One region of the Mesorhizobium sp. IMUNJ 23232 genome, then DNA from elsewhere that is predicted to be linked to it. Evidence: riboswitches for the same ligand, from Rfam matches in the RefSeq annotation. Region 1 holds a riboswitch; the other holds the start of a gene.
What was found. Region 1 has a riboswitch for thiamine pyrophosphate ahead of thiC (phosphomethylpyrimidine synthase ThiC). Riboswitches for the same ligand answer to the same signal wherever they lie in the genome.
Positions count from the first base shown of each region.

Region 2: another riboswitch for thiamine pyrophosphate. It lies ahead of thiB (thiamine ABC transporter substrate binding subunit); the one in region 1 lies ahead of thiC (phosphomethylpyrimidine synthase ThiC).

Region 1 covers NZ_JBIRCY010000030.1:27,285-36,600, reverse strand. Annotated here, with positions in the region: gene ACH196_RS21185 (thiamine phosphate synthase) at 1-123, opposite strand, end outside; gene ACH196_RS21180 (thiazole synthase) at 120-893, opposite strand; gene thiS (sulfur carrier protein ThiS) at 896-1,093, opposite strand; gene thiO (glycine oxidase ThiO) at 1,062-2,063, opposite strand; gene thiC (phosphomethylpyrimidine synthase ThiC) at 2,060-3,895, opposite strand; TPP riboswitch at 3,999-4,115, opposite strand; gene ACH196_RS21160 (beta-ketoacyl-ACP synthase III) at 4,207-5,190, opposite strand; gene ACH196_RS21155 (adenosylmethionine--8-amino-7-oxononanoate transaminase) at 5,187-6,452, opposite strand; gene bioD (dethiobiotin synthase) at 6,452-7,087, opposite strand; gene ACH196_RS21145 (8-amino-7-oxononanoate synthase) at 7,084-8,223, opposite strand; gene bioB (biotin synthase BioB) at 8,220-9,227, opposite strand; gene nadC (carboxylating nicotinate-nucleotide diphosphorylase) at 9,315-9,316, opposite strand, start outside.
Region 2 covers NZ_JBIRCY010000001.1:173,435-182,750, reverse strand. Annotated here, with positions in the region: gene ACH196_RS00855 (hypothetical protein) at 1-1,339, shown strand, start outside; gene ACH196_RS00850 (ABC-F family ATP-binding cassette domain-containing protein) at 1,379-3,193, opposite strand; gene ACH196_RS00845 (thiamine diphosphokinase) at 3,204-3,845, opposite strand; TPP riboswitch at 3,931-4,047, shown strand; gene thiB (thiamine ABC transporter substrate binding subunit) at 4,090-5,097, shown strand; gene thiP (thiamine/thiamine pyrophosphate ABC transporter permease) at 5,421-7,034, shown strand; gene thiQ (thiamine ABC transporter ATP-binding protein) at 7,031-7,786, shown strand; gene ACH196_RS00825 (M48 family metalloprotease) at 7,985-9,316, shown strand, end outside.

The sequences.
Region 1 (9,316 bases):
TGCGCGCAGCCGAGCCTCGTCCATGGTCTTGATGCGAAGCTGAACCAGTTTGACGCCGAGCGGCACCAGCCGCTCGATCCAGGCGGCGCTGTCGACGATCAGGTAGAAGGGATCGAGCTTCATGAGAAGACCGCCCTGCCGAAGGTCGGCGTTGACGGCACGGCGACCTCGCGCGGCTCGAGCATCCCCGAGCGGAAGGCCTCATGGCCGGCTTCGACCGCCCTGCCGAATGCTCGCGCCATGCCGACCGGATCGGCTGCCTTGGCGACCGCCGTGTTCAACAGCACGGCGTCAAAGCCGAGTTCCATGACTGTGGCCGCATGCGATGGTCGCCCGAGGCCTGCATCCACGATCAGCGGAACGCCGGGGAAATGGGCGCGCATCGAGCGCAGCGCCGTCATGTTGACCGGCCCCAGCGCCGAACCGATCGGCGCGCACCACGGCATCAGAACCTTGCAGCCTGCCTCCAGAAGCCGCTCGGCGACGACGAGGTCGTCGGTGGTATAGGGGAATACCGAAAAGCCGTTCTCGCACAGGATGCGGGCGGCCTCGACCAAGCCGAACACGTCCGGCTGCAGCGTGTCGTGGTTGCCGATCACCTCGAGTTTGATCCAGGTCGTGCCGAACAATTCACGCGCCATGTTCGCGGTGGTAACGGCTTCCTTGACGGAGTGGCAGCCGGCGGTGTTGGGCAGGACTTTCGTGCCGAGCGCGCGGATCAGCGACCAGAATTTTTCGCCGGCCCGGCCGCCCGCCATCTCCCGTCGCAAGGACACGGTCACCACCGAGGTGCCCGAAGCCTTGACCGCATCGGCAAGGATGGCTGGCGAAGGATATTGCGCCGTGCCGAGAAGCAGGCGTGAGGGAAGCGTCGTCCCGAAAAGCTCCAACATCGCTAGCCTCCCTGCATCGGCGAGAGAATTTCGATCCGATCGCCGTCGTTCAACCGGAATTCCGCCCGATGGGCTTTGTGCACGAGGTCGCTGTTGACGGCCGTCGCCAGCCAATCGCCTTCATAGTCGAGCGCGGCGACCAGTTCCGCCAGCGTGGCGGCAGCAACCTCATGCGCTTCGCCGTTCACGATCAGTTTCATGGGTAGACTCCAATGGTTCGTCGTAACCGAAGGCCATTTCGGCCGCCCGGCGCGCCGTGGCGGGCGCCAGGAGAAAGCCATGCCGATAGAGGCCGTTGATCGCGATGGTGTCGCCGCTCGCTTCGACGCGCGGCAGGTTGTCTGGAAAGGCCGGACGAACGCCGACACCGGTTTCGATGATGCCCGCCTCGCCAAAGGCCGGATGGAGCGCGCAGGCAGCGCTGAGCAATTCCATCATCGAACGGACTGTGATCGGCCCCCCGGACTGGCTTTCGATCATCGTCGCGCCGAGCATGAAATGGTGGTCGGCGCGCGGCACGATGTAGAGCGGGAAGCGCGGGTGAAGCAGCCGGACCGGGCGCGACAGCGAGACATCGGGCGCCCTTAGGACCAGCATCTCGCCGCGCACGCCGCGCAGCCTGTCGTCGCCCGCCGCCATTCCCGTGCAGTCGATCCGGCGATCAAAACCGGGAGCCTGCCCGGCGCCGGCGCCGAAGCGGAATTCGACACCCATGGCTGTGAGCTTTTCATGCAGTGCCGCCATGGCTTGGCGCGGGTCGAGGTGGGCCTCGCCTGGGAAGAAAAGTCCACGGCGGAAGCGGCCGCCGAGGTCGGGCTCCAGATGCGCGATTTCGTCTTCATCGACATGCCGGTGACCCGACGTGCGGCTGGCGAAGCGGTCGAGCTCGCCCGCATCGCGCGGTGCGGCCACGAGCAGCGTTCCGGCCCGTGTCACCTGGCCGGGCGTTGCCACGTCCCACCAATCGGCAGCGTCGCGTCCGAGGTCCAGCACCGGCTGTTCGGCACTTTCAAGCTCGCACCAGGGCGCCAGCATGCCGCCGGCGAACCAGGACGCATTGCCGCCGACACAAGCTCTTGTCTCCGCAACGGTCACGGTCGCGCCGAGGGTGGCGAGCTCGAAGGCAGCGGTGAGGCCGGCGACGCCGGCCCCTTTGACCAGAACCTTCATGATGGCTCACGCGCCTGTGGCGTCAGCGGTGCGCCGGTCTCGCCGGCCGGCATATAGAGGTCGCCGCCCTCGCGGTATTTTGCCGCCATCGCCGCCATGCCTTCTTTCTGGGCCTCGGCCCGGATGTCGTGGGAAATGCGCATGGAGCAGAATTTCGGCCCGCACATGGAGCAGAAATGCGCCAGCTTGTGCGCTTCCTTGGGCAGGGTCTCGTCGTGGAACGAACGCGCCGTTTCGGGATCGAGCGACAGGTTGAACTGGTCCTCCCAGCGGAACTCGAAGCGCGCGCGGGAAAGGGCATCATCCCTGACTTTTGCCGCTGGGTGCCCCTTCGCCAGATCAGCGGCATGGGCGGCGATCTTATAGGTGATCACGCCGATCTTGACGTCATTGCGGTCGGGCAGGCCGAGATGTTCCTTCGGCGTGACGTAGCAGAGCATGGCCGTGCCGAACCAGCCGATCATCGCCGCGCCGATGCCCGAGGTGATGTGGTCATAACCCGGCGCGATGTCGGTCGTCAGTGGTCCCAGCGTATAGAACGGCGCCTCGCCGCAGACGGCGAGCTGCTTGTCCATGTTCTGCTTGATCTTGTGCATGGGAACATGGCCCGGCCCCTCGATCATCACCTGGCAGTCCTTCGCCCAGGCGATCTGCGTCAGCTCTCCAAGCGTTTCCAGCTCGGCGAACTGCGCCGCGTCGTTGGCGTCGGCGATCGAGCCCGGACGAAGGCCGTCACCGAGCGAGAAGGACACGTCATAGGCGCGGCAGATGTCGCAGATCTCGGCGAAATGCTCGTAAAGGAAGCTCTCCCGGTGGTGGTGCAGGCACCATTTGGCCATGATCGAGCCGCCGCGCGAGACGATGCCCGTGACCCGGTCAACGGTCAGCGGGATGTAGTGCAGCCGCACGCCGGCGTGAATGGTGAAATAGTCAACGCCCTGTTCGGCCTGTTCGATCAGCGTGTCGCGATACACCTCCCAGGTCAGGTCCTCGGCGATGCCGCCGACCTTTTCCAGCGCCTGGTAAAGCGGCACCGTGCCGATTGGCACCGGCGCATTGCGCACGATCCATTCGCGGATGTTGTGAATGTTGCGGCCCGTTGAAAGATCCATCACCGTGTCGGCGCCCCAGCGGATCGCCCACACCATCTTCTCGACCTCTTCGGCCATCGACGAGGTGACCGCCGAATTGCCGATATTGGCGTTGATCTTGACCAGGAAGTTGCGGCCGATGATCATCGGCTCGCTCTCGGGATGATTGATGTTGGCGGGAATGATCGCCCGCCCGCGCGCCACTTCGTCACGCACGAATTCCGGCGTGACGAAATCGGGGATCGCCGCGCCGAAGGCCTCGCCGTCGCGCTGAAGCTTGCCGCGCAACATCTCGCGGCCGAGGTTCTCGCGGATGGCGACGAATTCCATTTCGGGCGTGATCATGCCGGCGCGCGCATAGGCAAGCTGGGTCACCGCCTTGCCGGCATTCGCCCGCAGCGGACGATTGCGGATAGGAAATTCCGGCGTCAGGCGCTCGCCCGTCGCGAACCCATTGTCCTCCGGCCGCACGTGACGGCCGTCATAGGCCTCGACATCTCCGCGGGCGATGATCCATTCGTGGCGGTGCCGGGCGAGGCCCTTTTCGATGCTGGTATCGACTGTCGGGTCGGTATAGGGACCGGACGGATCGTAGACGGTGACGGGCGGCTCGCCGGCCGTCGGATGCACGGAGATTTCGCGCATCGGCACCCTGACCTGCGGGTGGAGGGTGCCTTGCTTGTGTATCTTGCGTGAGGCGGGCAGCGGTCCCGTCGACACGGCAGGGGTGAGGGCATTCATCTTGAGGCTCCTTTGCTCATGCATTGGAGACCCAGTTCTGTGCCGGAAGGATGAAAAGACGCTTCTGTTGACCTGCCGAAACAGGACCTCGGGCGTTAACTCCCGCAAAGCGCTTGCACCGTCCCTACGCCAGTATGAACTGGATCAGGTTCAACGGGTCACTGCGCCGCGAAAGCCAGCAGTATCTCAGCCCCTTGCCGGGACTCCCCTGGTGAATGTCTCAGGTTGAACGGGCGGGTGCCGCTTTGTCAAGCCGTGTTTGCCCGGCCATCTCATATAGCCAGTCTGTCCCGTCAGCGACCACAACCCGGCTAGATCCCGACCACCAGGGCGCCGCCGCTGAGACCCGCACCCGCCGCCGCCAGAAGAACCTTTTCACCTGGCATGAACGGCTGCTTCCGATGGGCAAGCGATAGCGATAAAGGGATCGTCGCGGCGGAGGAATTGCCGTATTCGGCGATCGTCTTGACGACTGCGTGATCTGCAATGCCGAGGTTTCGTCCGACCGCATCAAAAATGCGGGCATTGGCCTGATGCGGCACGAACCGATCGATGTCTTGCGGTCGCGTGCGGGCCGCGCCCAATGCATCCCGCGAGCAGGCGGTCATCATCTCGACAGCCTTGCCGAACACTTCGCGGCCGTCGGTGATCGTCATCCGCGTTTCCCCGATGTCGAGGTCACCGTGGAACGGCTTGTTGCTTCCTCCGGCTGGGATCTGGATCAGTCCGTAGCGCGAGCCGTCCGAATCTACCGAAGCACCGAGAATGCCCCGGTCGGGTTCCTCGCAGGGGCCAATCACCACCGCGCCGGCGGCATCGGCAAACAGCACGGCGCTGGCGCGCTCGGCCGGATTGATGCGGCGGCTGAGGATGTTGGCGGCTATGACGAGGCTCGCTTTGCCGTGCAGGCGGGTGAACCCGTCGGCGAACATCAGCGCATAGATGAAGCCGGCGCAGGCGCCGGTCAGATCGACCGCGCCCGCACGCCCCAGCCCAAGCCGATGGGCGACCAGCGGCGCGCTGGGCGGCAGCAGGTGATCGGGTGTCGAGGTGGCAAGCAACAAAAGACCGATGTCGCTGCGGTCGATGCCGGCGTTCGCCAGCGCCATGTCGCCGGCATGAGCGGCAAGGCCCGACAGCGTGTCTTCGTCCGTGGCCCAGAAGCGCGACCGTACCCCGGTGCGCCGCTCGATCCAGCCGGGCTCGAGCCCGAGACGATCTTCGATTTCCGGGTTCTCGACCTTGCGCGCGGGCGCATGATGGCCGAACCCGAGAAGGCGCGACGATCGGCTCATGGCTTCGCGCCGAAGCGTTCGCCGGCCTCCTCGATGGCGTCATAGAGCCCGTCCAGCTCGTCGCCGGTGATGCAATAGGGTGGCAGAAGGTAGAGGACATTGCCGAGTGGGCGCACGAGCAGGCCGCGCTCGAGGAAAAAAGCGCGCAGTTTTGGCCCGATCTCGGCCAGATAGCCGGCGGAGCCGGTGCGCAGATCGAGCGCTGCGATCGTGCCGGTCGCCCGACTGTGGGCGAAGTAGGGATTGTCGCCAAAGCGCCGAAGCCCGGCGGTCTGTCTCGCGCTCAGGGCCGCGATACGCTCGGCCACCGGCTCGTCACGCCAGATCTCGACATTGGCGAGTGCCGCCGCGCAGGCAATCGGATTGGCGGTGTAGGAGCTCGAATGGAAGAAGGTCTTCTTCCGGTCTTCGGAATAGTGAGCCTGGAAGATGGCGTCGGTGGCAAGCGTGGCCGCCAGCGGGATGGCGCCACCGGTCAGGCCCTTCGAGGTGCACAAGATGTCCGGAGAGATCGACGCCTGTTCGCAGGCGAACATGGTTCCGGTTCGTCCCCAGCCGGTCATCACCTCGTCGGTGATCAGCAGCGTGCCGGAGGCCTCGGCGATCTTCTTCAACTCGGCCAGAACCCAGGCCGGATACATCAGCATGCCGCCGGCGCCAAGCACGAGCGGCTCGATGATCAGCGCGGCCGCGTGCCGGTCGCGGGAGACTGCCTCGAAGCGATCGAGCGTCTCCTGCTCGCGCCCGGCGGCCGGGAAGGGGATGGTGTCGACCTCGAACAGCAAGGGTTCGTATGTGGCGTTGAACACGCCGCGGGCGCCGACGCTCATCGTGCCTATCGTGTCGCCATGATAGCTGTGCTCCATGACGACGATCCGCGAGCGCGGCGCGCCAATGTTGCGGAAATGGCCGAGCGCCATCTTCAGCGCGACCTCGACGGAGGTCGAGCCGCTGTCGGAATAGAACACCCAGTCGAGGCCGGGCGGAGCGAGGCTGGCAAGTGCCCTGGCCAGGCTTTCGGCCGGCTCGTGGGTAAAGCCCGCGAAAATGATCTGGTCGAGGCTCGCCGCGGCCGTCTCGATGGCCTTCATGATGCGGGGATGACGGTGGCCATGGGTGACGACCCACCAGGATGAGATGGCATCCAGGATGCGCGTGCCGTCGGCCTTGCGGAGGTAGGCGCCTTCCGTCCGGACGATTACCGGGATCGCCGGCTCGAGCGCGTGCTGCGTGAACGGATGCCAGACCGAGGACCGCGCCATCATTCCTCTCCGGCTATTTGGCCGAGGTCGAAGTTGGCAACGATCGCCGCCCTCAGCGCATCGGTGGTCAGCGGATCGAGCCGCGGCAGCCGGCCAAGCTGCGCCACACCGCCGAATTCCACGATTGTCCTTTGCGTATCGGCTACCTCTTCGCCGATGAAGGCGACGCCGATCAGCGGGATGGAGTGCGCCCGCAGCGCCTCGATCGACAGCAGGGTGTGGTTGATTGTGCCGAGCGCAGTGCGGGCGCACAGAATGACCGGCAGTTGCCACTGCTCGAATATGTCGATGAACCTTGTCCGCCGGTTGAGCGGCACCATCAGCCCGCCCGCGCCTTCGATGACGAGCGGACCCGGCACGACCGGAAGCGAGAGGTCCGTCGCCTCGATCGAGACGCCGTCGATCTCGGCCGAACGGTGCGGCGAAAGTGGGCTCTTCAAGCGGTAGGCTTCCGGCAGCACGCGCTCTGGCGGCAGGCCGGCGAGCCGCTTAACGACTTCGCTGTCAGTCTCGCCGTCGAGACCTGACTGCACCGGCTTCCAGTAGAAGCCGTCGAGCAGGCCGGTCAGCCCGGCCGAAAATACCGTCTTGCCGATGCCGGTATCTGTTCCGGTGACGACGATGCGCTTGGTCATGCCGAGGCCAACACTTCGGCAAGCGCCTCGACCATGGCCGAAATGTCGGCCTCGCCGATGTTGAGCGTCAGCGCAATGCGCAGCCGCGATGTGCCCTCGGGCACCGTCGGCGGACGAATGCCGCGAATGTCGAAACCGCGCGCCTGCAGCGCCTCAGCCACCGCCATGGTGCGCCTGTTATCGCCGATGATAAAGGGCTGGATCTGCGAGCCGCTGGGCTTCACGCCGCACCGATCGGCCAGGTGGCGGCCCGCGAAGGCGACGCGCTCCTGCAACTGGACACGGCGCATCGGCTCATCGGACAGCATGGCAATCGCCTCGCGCACTGCCACCGCTATCAGCGGCGATGGCGCGGTGGAGTAGATGAATGGCCGGCAGCGGTTGACGAGATAGTCGCACAGCAGTCCCGGCCCGGTGACCAGCGCGCCGGACGCACCGAGCGCCTTGCCGCAGGTGTGGAGCGCGACGATGTTGTCGCGGCCCTCGAAGGTGGCGGCAAGGCCGCGGCCGTCCGGCCCCCAAACGCCGGTGGCATGCGCCTCGTCTACGACGATGAAGGCCTCGTGCCGATCGGCAAGCGCGACCAGGCCCTCCATCGGCGCGCGGTCGCCATCCATGCTGTAGAGGCTTTCGACCACGATCCAGACGCGCCCGGTGCCGCCCTCGGCGCGCCAGCGCGTGATAGCATCCTCGACAGCATCGACGTCGTTATGCGCGGCGAGTTTGAACTCGGCGCGTCCTGCCCGCGCCCCCTCATGCATGCTGGCATGGGCGAGTTCGTCGAGGATCAAAAGGTCGCCCTTCTGCGGCAGGGCGGTCAGCAGCGCGAAGTTGGCGATATAGCCGCTGCCGAAGAACAGCGCCCGTTCGGCTCCGAAAAACACCGCCGCGTCCGCCTCCAGGGCCTCGTGCTCCGGTGCATTGCCGCGCAACAGCCGCGACCCGGTCGCGCCGACCGGCGTGCCCTGTGCGATCGCCGCCGCAACCGCGTCGCCTAGTCTTCTTGAAGCGGCGAGCCCGAGATAGTCGTTGGACGAGAAGTCGAGCCCGTGACGCGGCGCCAGCATCCGCAGCCGGTCCTTGCGCGCCAGGCCGCGCAAGGTCGCGTCATAGCGGGCAAGCGGCGCTTCGATCATTGCGTGTCGAGTTCCATCGGCTCGATGCCGAGGCGCCGGAACAGCAGAGTGTCCTTGTCCTCGCCCGGATTGTCCGCCGTCAGCAGCGTGTCGCCGACGAAGATCGAATTGGCGCCGGCAAAAAAGCACAGCGCCTGCATCTCGTCGGTCATCGCGGTGCGGCCGGCCGAAAGTCGGACATGCGATTGCGGCATCATGATTCGCGCCAGCGCGATCACGCGCACGAACTCGATCGGCCCGATCGGCCTGGCGTCGGCAAGCGGGGTGCCGGCGATCGGGATCAGCATGTTGATCGGAACGCTTTCCGGATGCTCCGGCAGATTGGCCAGCGTCACCAGCATGTCGATCCGGTCCACCGGCTCTTCGCCCATGCCGACAATGCCGCCGCAGCAGACCTTGATACCGGATTGGCGTACATGCTCGAGCGTGTCGAGCCGGTCGGCAAAGCTGCGCGTGCTGATGATCTCGCTGTAGTAGCGTTCGGACGTATCGATGTTGTGGTTGTAGTAGTCGAGGCCAGCCCGTTTCAGACGAGCGGCCTGCTCGAGATCGAGCATGCCAAGCGTCATGCAGGTTTCCATGCCCAGCGCCTTGACGGCCTCGACCATGGCGACGACCGCATCCATGTCGCGCGCCTTGGGGCTTCGCCAGGCCGCGCCCATACAATAGCGGGTGGCGCCGGCGTCACGCGCCTTGGTCGCTTCGGCTATGACGCGCCTGACCTCCATCAGCTTTGACGCCTTCAGGCCTGACTGGTGATGCGCCGACTGGCTGCAATAGCCGCAATCCTCCGGGCATCCGCCGGTCTTGATGCTGAGAAGCCGGCTGAGCTGGACCTTGTTGGGATCAAAATTCTGACGGTGAACGGTTTGCGCCTGAAACAGCAGGTCGTTGAAAGGCGCATCATGCAGCGTGCGGGCCTCTTCCAGGGTCCACATCCGCCCGCTGTCGAAGGATTGATCCTCAGGCATGGTCTTTTCCGAAATCGCTGCGTGCATTTCCATGCTGTTCCCCTTGCGTTGTGGCGACGTAGGCCGCTTGAGCCTGACGGACCGCGCCGAGAAGAGCCGGGTCGACGGTCAGTCCGACGATC
Region 2 (9,316 bases), on a different contig from region 1:
AAAGGAAGACGGCGAGACGATCGCGCCCGAGGAGGAGCCGGAGCGCCGCCGCGGCTATGGCCTCGTCGTCGCGCTCGTGGTGCTGGCGCTTCTCGCCGGCGGCGGATACCTGGCCTGGCTGAAGCGCGACCAGGTCGAGCAATTGCTGGCGCGCGTCGGCATAACCGGCCTGAACCTCTCTTCGAACGAGCCGGCGGCCGCACCCACCGCGCCGGCGGCCGAAACCCCGGCTCCGGATGTCGCCGCGGTGCAGCCGTCGACGGCGCCCGAACCCGTCCAGCCGGCGCCAGAAGCCGCCGCGCCGGCGCCAGTGGATGCCGGGCCGCAGAAATTCACCCAGCGCCTCAGCCCCGACGGCACCGAAATCGATGCTGGCCCGGCCGGCGGACCGGCGGCGATCGGCGAAGGAACGTCGGTCGCTGCGGTTACCCAGCCGTCCATGCCCGCAGCCGAGCCAGTTGAGCCGCCTGCCACTGCGCCGCAGCCGGCCACGCCGACGGAGACTCCGGCCGCGACGGCGGAAACGCCTGAAACGCCGCCTGCCGCGCCTGATGCTGCTGTAGCGCCAGATGCAGCGGCCGCTCCGGCAACACCAGCAGAGACGCCGACTCCTCCGGCCACGCCCGATGCGGCGGCAACGCCGGACACGGCCGCCGCTCCCGCCACGCCATCCGAGACGCCCACTCCGCCGGCCGATCCTGCCCAGGCGGGCACGACACCGGCCGCAGCCGAGCCCGTTCCGCCGGTCCAGCCCGCTCAACCGGCACAGCAGGAGCAGTCGGTCGCTGTCGGCCAGAAGGCAATTTTCTACGAGGAGCGCACCAACGTTTCCGAGGCGTCCGCCGAGCCTGGCTCGATCGTCTGGTCGCTGGTACAGGAATCACCGGGCGGCGACCTGCCGCCCGAGCCGGCGATCCGCGCCGAGGCGACGATCCCCGGCAAGGACGTGCAATTGCGCATGACCATCCGCCGCAACGCCGACCAAACGCTGCCGGCAAGCCACATCGTCGAGATGATCTTCCTGACCCCGCAGGGTTTCGAGGGCGGCGGCATCGAGAATGTGCTTCGCCTGTCGCTGAAGGGGTCCGAACAGGAAGCCGGCAGCCCGCTGCTCGGCATTCCGGCCAAGATCGCCGACGGCTTCTTCCTGATCGCGCTGAACGACAGCAAGCCGGAGATCGAGGCGAACACCCGCCTGCTGCGCAGCCAGTCGTGGATTGACGTGCCGGTTCAGTACAAATCCGGCCGCCGCGCGCTGTTCACGATGGAAAAGGGCATCCCCGGCACGAAAGTGTTCGACGAGGCGCTGAAGGCCTGGCAGGCGGCGGGCAGCGGCTGACCGGCTGAGGCTTGGCGGGCCTGGGCAGGCCGCAGCACGTCAGCCTTCCATTTCCTCGCGCAGCATTTCGAGTTCCAGCCATTCGTCCTCCATCGCCTTGAGCGTCGAGCGCTCCTTGTCCAGCGCGGCGATGGTTTTCTGGAAGCCACCGGGATCGCGGGTATAGAAGGCCGGGTCGGAGATACGGTCCTCCAGCGCGGAGATCGAGGCCGCGACGGCCTCCATCTTCTTCGGCAGGTTCTCCAGCGCGAATTTCTGCTTGAAGGAGAGTTTTTGCGCCGGCGCCTTTGACGACGGCTGCGCGGGCTCGGGCTTCGGCATGGAACTGCCGTCCGGCCTGGCATCCTTGCGGCGGTCCGCCAGCTTCGTGCCGCCGCGCTGCGCCAGCATGTCGGAATAGCCGCCGGCATATTCGATCCAGCGCCCGCCGCCGTCCGGGGCGATGATGCCGGTGACGGTGCGGTCGAGGAAGTCGCGGTCGTGGCTGACCAGAAGCACCGTGCCGGCATAACCCGCCACCAGTTCCTGCAGCAGGTCGAGCGTCTCCATGTCGAGGTCGTTGGTCGGCTCGTCCAGCACCAGCAGGTTGGAGGCACGGGCCAGCACACGCGCCAGGATCAGCCTGGCCCGCTCGCCGCCGGAAAGCTCGCGGATCGGAGTGCGCGCCTGCTCCGGCTTGAACAAAAAGTCCTTCATGTAGGAGACGACGTGTTTCTCCTCGCCATTGACGACGAGGTTGTCGCCGCGACCGTCGGTGAGGAAATGCGAGAGCGTCTCGTCGGGATCGACCGCGCGCTTCTGGTCGAGCGTGGCGATCTCCAGATTTGCGCCGAGCCGGATCGAGCCGCTGTCCGACGCAAGCTCGCCGGTCAGCATCTTCAACAACGTCGTCTTGCCGGCGCCGTTCGGCCCGACCAGGCCGATCCGCGCGCCGCGGGCGATGCGGGTCGAGAAATTGTCGACGACGACGAGGTCGCCGTAGCGCTTGCCGATGCCCTTGGCCTCTATGACCAGTTTCCCGGATTCCGAAGCGTCCGTCGCAGCCAAATTGACGAGGCCCTCCGGGCCGCGATGGCTGCGCAGGCGCTGGCGCATGTCCTGCAAATCGCCCAGCCTTCGCATGTTGCGTTTGCGCCGCGCGGTGACGCCATAGCGCAGCCAGTGCTCCTCGCGCACGATCTGCCGCGCCAGCTTGTGCTGGTCGCGTTCCTCTTCCTCCAGCACCGTGTCGCGCCAGGCCTCGAAATGCGCAAAACCCCGGTCCAGCCGGCGTGTCTGGCCACGGTCCAGCCAGACGGTGGCGCGGCTGACACGCTCGAGGAAACGGCGGTCGTGCGAGATGACGATGACGGCGGAACTGGAGCGGTTGATCTCGTCCTCCAGCCATTCGATGGTTTCGAGGTCGAGATGGTTGGTCGGCTCGTCGAGCAGCACGATGTCCGGCTGCGGCGCCAGCACGCGGGCAAGGGCGGCACGCCGCGCCTCGCCGCCAGAGAGGTTTTCCGGCTCCTCCTCGCCCGTCAGGCCGAGGTTTTCCATCAGGTAGGTGGCGCGATACGGGTCGTCGGCCGGCCCGAGGCCGGATTCGACATAGGCCCGCACCGTGGCAAAACCCTCCATGTCGGGGATCTGCGGCAGATAGCGGATCGTCGCCGAAGGCTGGCGGAACACCTCGCCGTCCTGCGGCTCGATCAGCCCGGCGGCGATCTTCAGCAGCGTCGATTTTCCCGACCCATTGCGGCCGACCAGCGCGATGCGGTCGCCGGCCGAGGCCGACAAGGCCGCACCGTCGAGCAAGGGCGTGCCGCCGAAGGTCAGGCGGATGCCGTCGAGGGCAAGCAGCGGAGGAGCCATGTCGGTCTTTCTATTCCTGTCCGGCCGGTTGCGGATGAACGATCAGCATGGCGCGGCCGCCCCGCACGGTGACTTGCATAAGTCCATCGGTCTCGTTGGAGATCGTCCATGACGAGCCGAAAGGCACCTCGACATCGTGCAGCGGCCATTTGGCGCCGGTCACCGTCAGGCCCGAGAGTTCCGAGAACGCGATGACGCTGAACAAGGTATTGTTCGGATAGGAGAATTCGGACCTGCCACTGAGCGGAAACCCCTCCTGCGTGCCGCTGGTCAGGACGACCGGGATTCCCTTCTCCGCCAGGCGGATGGCCAGCGTCAGATGCAGGAATTCGTGGTCGCTGCGCGTGCCCCCGAAGGCGCCGACCAGCAGCAGCGAGGTGGCGCCCAGCGATAGCGCAATGTCGGCGGCAAGCTCGCCGTCCGTCTTGTCCTTTTCGCGCGGAAAACCCTGGCGCTGGACCGCCTTCAGATGATCCGGCAGCGTCTCCGGCTCGGAATCGAAATCACCCACCCACAGTTCCGGCACGATGCCGAGGACCGCCGCGTGCTTCATTCCCGCGTCGGCCGCAATGACGCGCGATCCCGCGACCCGGCGCGCGACGGCGGGCGTGGGAAAAAGATCGCCGCCAAGCAGGATGGTGAAAAGGCTCATGCGGCAGGGCTCTATCACGGCGATAGCGGAAAACGGAAGCCGACAAAGCCGCTTGCGCGCATGCGCCGCCGGGCCTATGGTCCGCCCCGCTCTAACGGGGTGCCGGCTGCGGGAGATCGCTGACCGGCTGAGAGGCAGACGTCGCCAACCCGCTGAACCTGATCCGGCTCGTACCGGCGGAGGGATTAGAAGCGATCGGACAGTCCGGCGCCCATTCCCTTCAATTCAAACGATGGAGGCGCCGATGCGCGTGATTTCGACTGTTCTGTTCCCGGCCCTGCTGCTCGCTGCCGGCCTTTCGCCCGCCGCCGCGCAGGAAAAAACCCTCACCGTCTACACCTATGAGAGCTTCACCGCCGAATGGGGGCCCGGCCCGCAGGTGGAAAAGGCTTTTGAAGCCGAATGCGGCTGCGACCTCAAATTCGTCGGCGTGGCCGACGGCGTCGCCCTGCTCAACCGCGTGAAGCTGGAAGGCGTGGGCACCAAGGCCGACATCGTGCTCGGCCTCGACACCAACCTGACCGCCGACGCCAAGGCTACCAGCCTGTTCGCCCCGTCGGGCGTCGATACGTCCGCCGTCAATGTGCCCGGCGGCTGGAGCGACGACACTTTTGTGCCCTTCGACTACGGCTACTTCGCAGTCATCTACGATTCCGAAAAGCTGGCTAATCCGCCGAAGAGCCTGCACGAACTCGTGGACGGAGACCCGGCCCAAAAAATCGTCATCCAGGATCCGCGCACCGCGACACCTGGGCTCGGCCTGCTTCTGTGGGTGCGCTCGGTCTATGGCGACGAGGCGCCTGCGGCCTGGGCGAAGCTCAGGAAGCGCGTGCTGACCGTCACGCCGGGGTGGAGCGAGGCCTACGGCCTGTTCACCAAGGGCGAGGCGCCGATGGTGCTGTCCTACACCACCTCGCCAGCCTACCACATCGTCGCGGAGGGCACCGAGAAGTACAAGGCCGCGCCGTTTTCCGAAGGTCACTACCTGCAGGTCGAGGTGGCAGGGATGACGACGGTCGGCGCCGCCAACCCGCTGGCAAAACAGTTCCTCGCCTTCATGACCGGCCCGAAATTCCAGGACGTCATTCCCGAGACCAATTGGATGTTCCCGGCGGGGAAGACCGACAAGCCGCTCAACGCCGCCTTCGACACGCTGGTGAAGCCGGAAAAGACGCTGATCTACAGTTCGGACGAGGTCGAGAAGAGCCGCAAGGCCTGGGTCGACGAGTGGCTGGCGGCGATGAGCGAGTAAGCCGTATCCGCTAGTCGTCCAAGTGGTCGTTCCTTCGCACCCCCCTCTGTCCTGTCGGACGCCCTTCGCTTTCGCTCCGGGCGCTCGTCGTTCGAAAAGCCAAATCTTTGGCTTTTCGTCCGCTTCGCGGACCACTCCTCACCCCCCGCAAGGGGGGAGATTGGCAGCTTCAGCGAAGCTGCCCGTTCTGCAACGTTGGCGATTGGCGAAATCAGAGCGGCCGGCCAATCTCCCCCCTTGCGGGGGAGATGTCCGACAGGACAGAGGGGGGTGCGAAGGAAAGTTAGCTTCCAAGATTGTTCAACCATGTCCGAGGGCGCGTCGTGCCTGAAACGCACAAGCCCGACCGCCGCGTCCTTGCCGGCATTACAGCCCTCGCCGGCATAGGTATCCTGATCGGTGGGGCGTTTCTCGGGCTCGTTCTCGAAGGTTTTGGCGACTGGACGGGCGCCATCGCCGCCTTCGACGGCTATCTGCTGCGCGTCATGCTGTTCACGTTATGGCAAGCGGTGCTGTCGACGCTGCTGTCGATTGCGCCGGCCATCCTGCTTGCCCGCGCGCTGTCGCGTCATCCCATATTCTCCGGTCGGGCCTTGATTCTCCGGCTGTTCGCGCTACCGCTGGCGCTGCCCGCGATCGTCGCCGCGCTGGGCCTGCTCGAACTGTTCGGCCGGGCCGGCTACCTTGCCGGCCCGCTCGGCCGGTTCACTGGCGGCAACTGGTCGGGCATTTATGGTCTTTCCGGCATCCTTGTCGCGCATGTCTTCTTCAACCTGCCGCTAGCCACAAGGCTCTTCCTCGAAGCGCTGAACACGGTGAGTTCCGACCAATGGCGGCTGGCGAGCCAGCTCGGCATGCGCGCCGTGCCGTCCTTCCGTTTCATCGAATGGCCGGTGCTGCGCGCCGCTCTTCCCGGCGTCGCCGGGCTGGTGTTCATGCTCTGCATCACCTCGTTTACGCTGGTGCTGACGCTCGGTGGCGGGCCACGTGCGACGACGTTGGAGGTCGCGATCTACCAGGCGCTGCGCTTCGACTTCGATCCGGCGCGCGCGGTGACCTTGACGGCCTTGCAGATCATACTGACCGTCGCTGCCGTCTTCGCGCTGTCGCGTCTTGGCGCCAACATGACCGGCGAAGCCAATCTCAGCATCGCGTCGCCGCGCCCGCCCGCAGCCGGCAAGGGCGAGACGGTATTCAATGCGATCCTGCTTGGAGCAGCGTTGCTTTTCGTCGCCGGGCCGCTGGTGGCTACTCTGATCTCAGGTCTGCAGGCCGACCTTGTCCGTCTTGCAGGAGAGACGACGGTGCAGAAGGCGACCGCTACCAGCATCGTGCTGGCGCTCGCAGCATCCTTCCTCTCCGTCGCCCTGGCCTGGTCGCTGGTCGCCGCCCGCCGGGCCCTGGCAATTGCTCGGCATTCCGGCTCGCTGCTTGAACGCGCAATGGACACCGGCGCGGGGTTCGTTCTTGTCGTGCCGCCGATCGTCATCGGTGCCGGCTGGTTCCTGCTGGTGCGCCACTATACCGACGTGTTTGCAATAGCCCCGGTGATGGTCGCCACCGTCAACGCCGTCATGGCGATGCCATTCGCCATCCGTGCCATCCGCCCCGCGCATGACGCGGCGGCGGAGCGCCACGACCGGCTGTGCGCGGCGCTTGGCCTCTTCGGCTGGACGCGACTGAAACTGATCGACTGGCCGGTGATGAAACGCGCTCTCGCCACGGCCGGCGCCTTCGCCATGGCTCTGTCGCTGGGCGATCTCGGCGTGGTCGCGCTGTTCGGCAGCGATTCCGTGCAGACGCTGCCGTACCTGCTTCTGGCGCGCATGGGCAGCTACCGCACCGCCGACGCCGCCGGTCTTGCACTGCTGCTCGGGTTGCTTTGCCTGGCGCTGATGATGATCGCCGACCGGTTCGGCAGGGAGCCCGTGCGATGAGGCAAGCCGGCATCCGCGTCGAAGGCGTGCGCTTCCGCTATCCGGAGATGGAGATGCGGTTCGATGTCGATATCCCGCCGGCGGCGATCACTGCGGTGATGGGGCCGAGCGGGTCGGGAAAATCGACGCTGCTCGACATCATCGCCGGCTTCCGGACGCCGGAGGCGGGGCGCGTGCTGATCGGCGATACGGACGTCACCAATCTGCCACCGGACCGCCGGCCGGTGTCGATGGTCTTCCAGGAAAACAACCTCTTCGCGCATCTAAGCGTGGAGAAGAATGTCAGCCTCGGCCGTTCGCCGTCGTTGAAACTGTCGCCGGGAGATCACCAGGCGATAGCCGAAGCCTTGCAGCGCACCGGCCTTGCCGGCAAGGAAAAACGGCTGCCGCGCGAACTTTCCGGCGGCGAGCGGCAGCGTGTGGCGATTGCCCGCGTGCTGGTCCGCAACCGCCCGGTGCTGTTGATGGATGAGCCATTTGCTGCGCTCGGCCCATCGCTGCGTGACGACATGATGGACCTGATCACGGCGTTGCAGGCCGAACGCGGCCTTACCGTCGTGCTGGTCACGCACCATCCCGAGGATGCGCGACGGGTGGCCGGCCATATGATATTCGTCGAAGATGGCAAGGTGGCCGGGGCAGGGCCAACTGCCGATTTCTTCCGCAAAACTGGACCGGCTGCGTTCCAGCGCTATATCGGTGAAGCAGGCTCTGCAGACGAATTGCCGAGAATCGCCCGGAAGCCGACATAATTGCGAGGCAGACGAGGCCTTGCTACCTTTCCGTCGTTGTGTTCGGAATGCGTATTGGCTAGCTGCGCAACGCTGGGAAGGCGAGATTCGCCTGCGGCCACAGAACGAGAGGAATCTGCCCTGCCGGACGTCCTGAACAGACGCGAAGTTTCGTATGCCTTCCTGCGTGCGAATGCCCGGCGTCTGGCGGCGCTGGCGATGATTGCGTTCCTGGCCGGTTGCGAGAGCTTTCCGAGCAGCGTCGAGGAATCGAATTTCCAGCCCTCGGACAAGCCGGTCACGGTCGACACCGTCACCCGCAACGACCGGCTGGCGGAATTGGCGCGTGCCCAGCATCCGCGCATTCTCGCCACCTATGGCGGTGAATATTCCGATCCGAAGCTGGAGCGGATGGTCGCAAAAGTGGTCGGCAGCCTGACCACCGTCTCGAACAATCCGACGCAGACCTACCGCATCACCATCCTCAATTCGCCCAACGTCAACGCCTTCGCGCTGCCGGGCGGCTACCTCTACGTGACGCGCGGCCTGCTGGCGCTGGCCAACGATTCCGCCGAGCTGGCGGCGGTGATCGCCCACGAGATGGGCCACGTCACCGCCAATCACGGGCTGGCGCGCCAGCAGAAGGAGGCCGAGGAGGTTCTCGCCACCAAGGTGGTCGGCGAGGTGCTCGGCGAGACGCCGACCGCCAAGGTGGCGCTGATCCGCGGCAAGCTCAGGCTCGCGCAATTCTCACGCAACCAGGAACTGGAAGCCGACGCGATCGGCATCAAGACCAGCGGGCTGGCCGGCTACGACCCTTATGCGGCGGCGCGCTTCCTGCAGTCTATGGCCGACTACAGCAATTTCCGCTCGATCAGCGGCGCCACCGATCCCAGCCTCGACTTCCTCGCCAGCCATCCCAACGCGCCGCAGCGCATCGAGCTTGCACGCATGCATGCCAGGCAGTTCGGCCAGCCGGGCACCGGCGCCACCGAGCGCGATTCCTTTCTGGCCGGCATCGATGGCCTGCTCTTCGGCGATACGCCGGAAGAAGGTTATGTGCGCGGCAGCACCTTCCTGCATCCGGGGCTCGGTATCTCGTTCTCGGTGCCGACGAATTTTGTCATCGACAACACAGCCGCTGCCGTCACGGCTACCGGACCGGGAGACGTGGCGATCCGCTTCGACGGGGTGACGCTCGACCGCAAGGTGTCGCTGCCCGATTATATCCGCTCCGGCTGGGTGACCGGCCTGGACGCCGCCAGCGTGCGCAGCGAGACGATCAACGGCAATGAGGCGGCGATCGCCAGCGCACGCGCCGAAGGCTGGCAGTTCGACATCACGGTCATCCGCGTCGGCGGTCAGGTCTACCGGCTGCTCACCGCCGCGCCGGTCGCCAATACGACCATCAACGTCATCGCGCGTTCCGTCGGCGGCAGCTTCAAGGCGCTGAGCGCCAGCGAGAAGGCTGCGCTGAAGCCGCTGCATGTGCGGGTCATTACGGTGAAGGCTGGCGACACCGTCGGCACGCTGTCGGCGAAGATGGTGGGA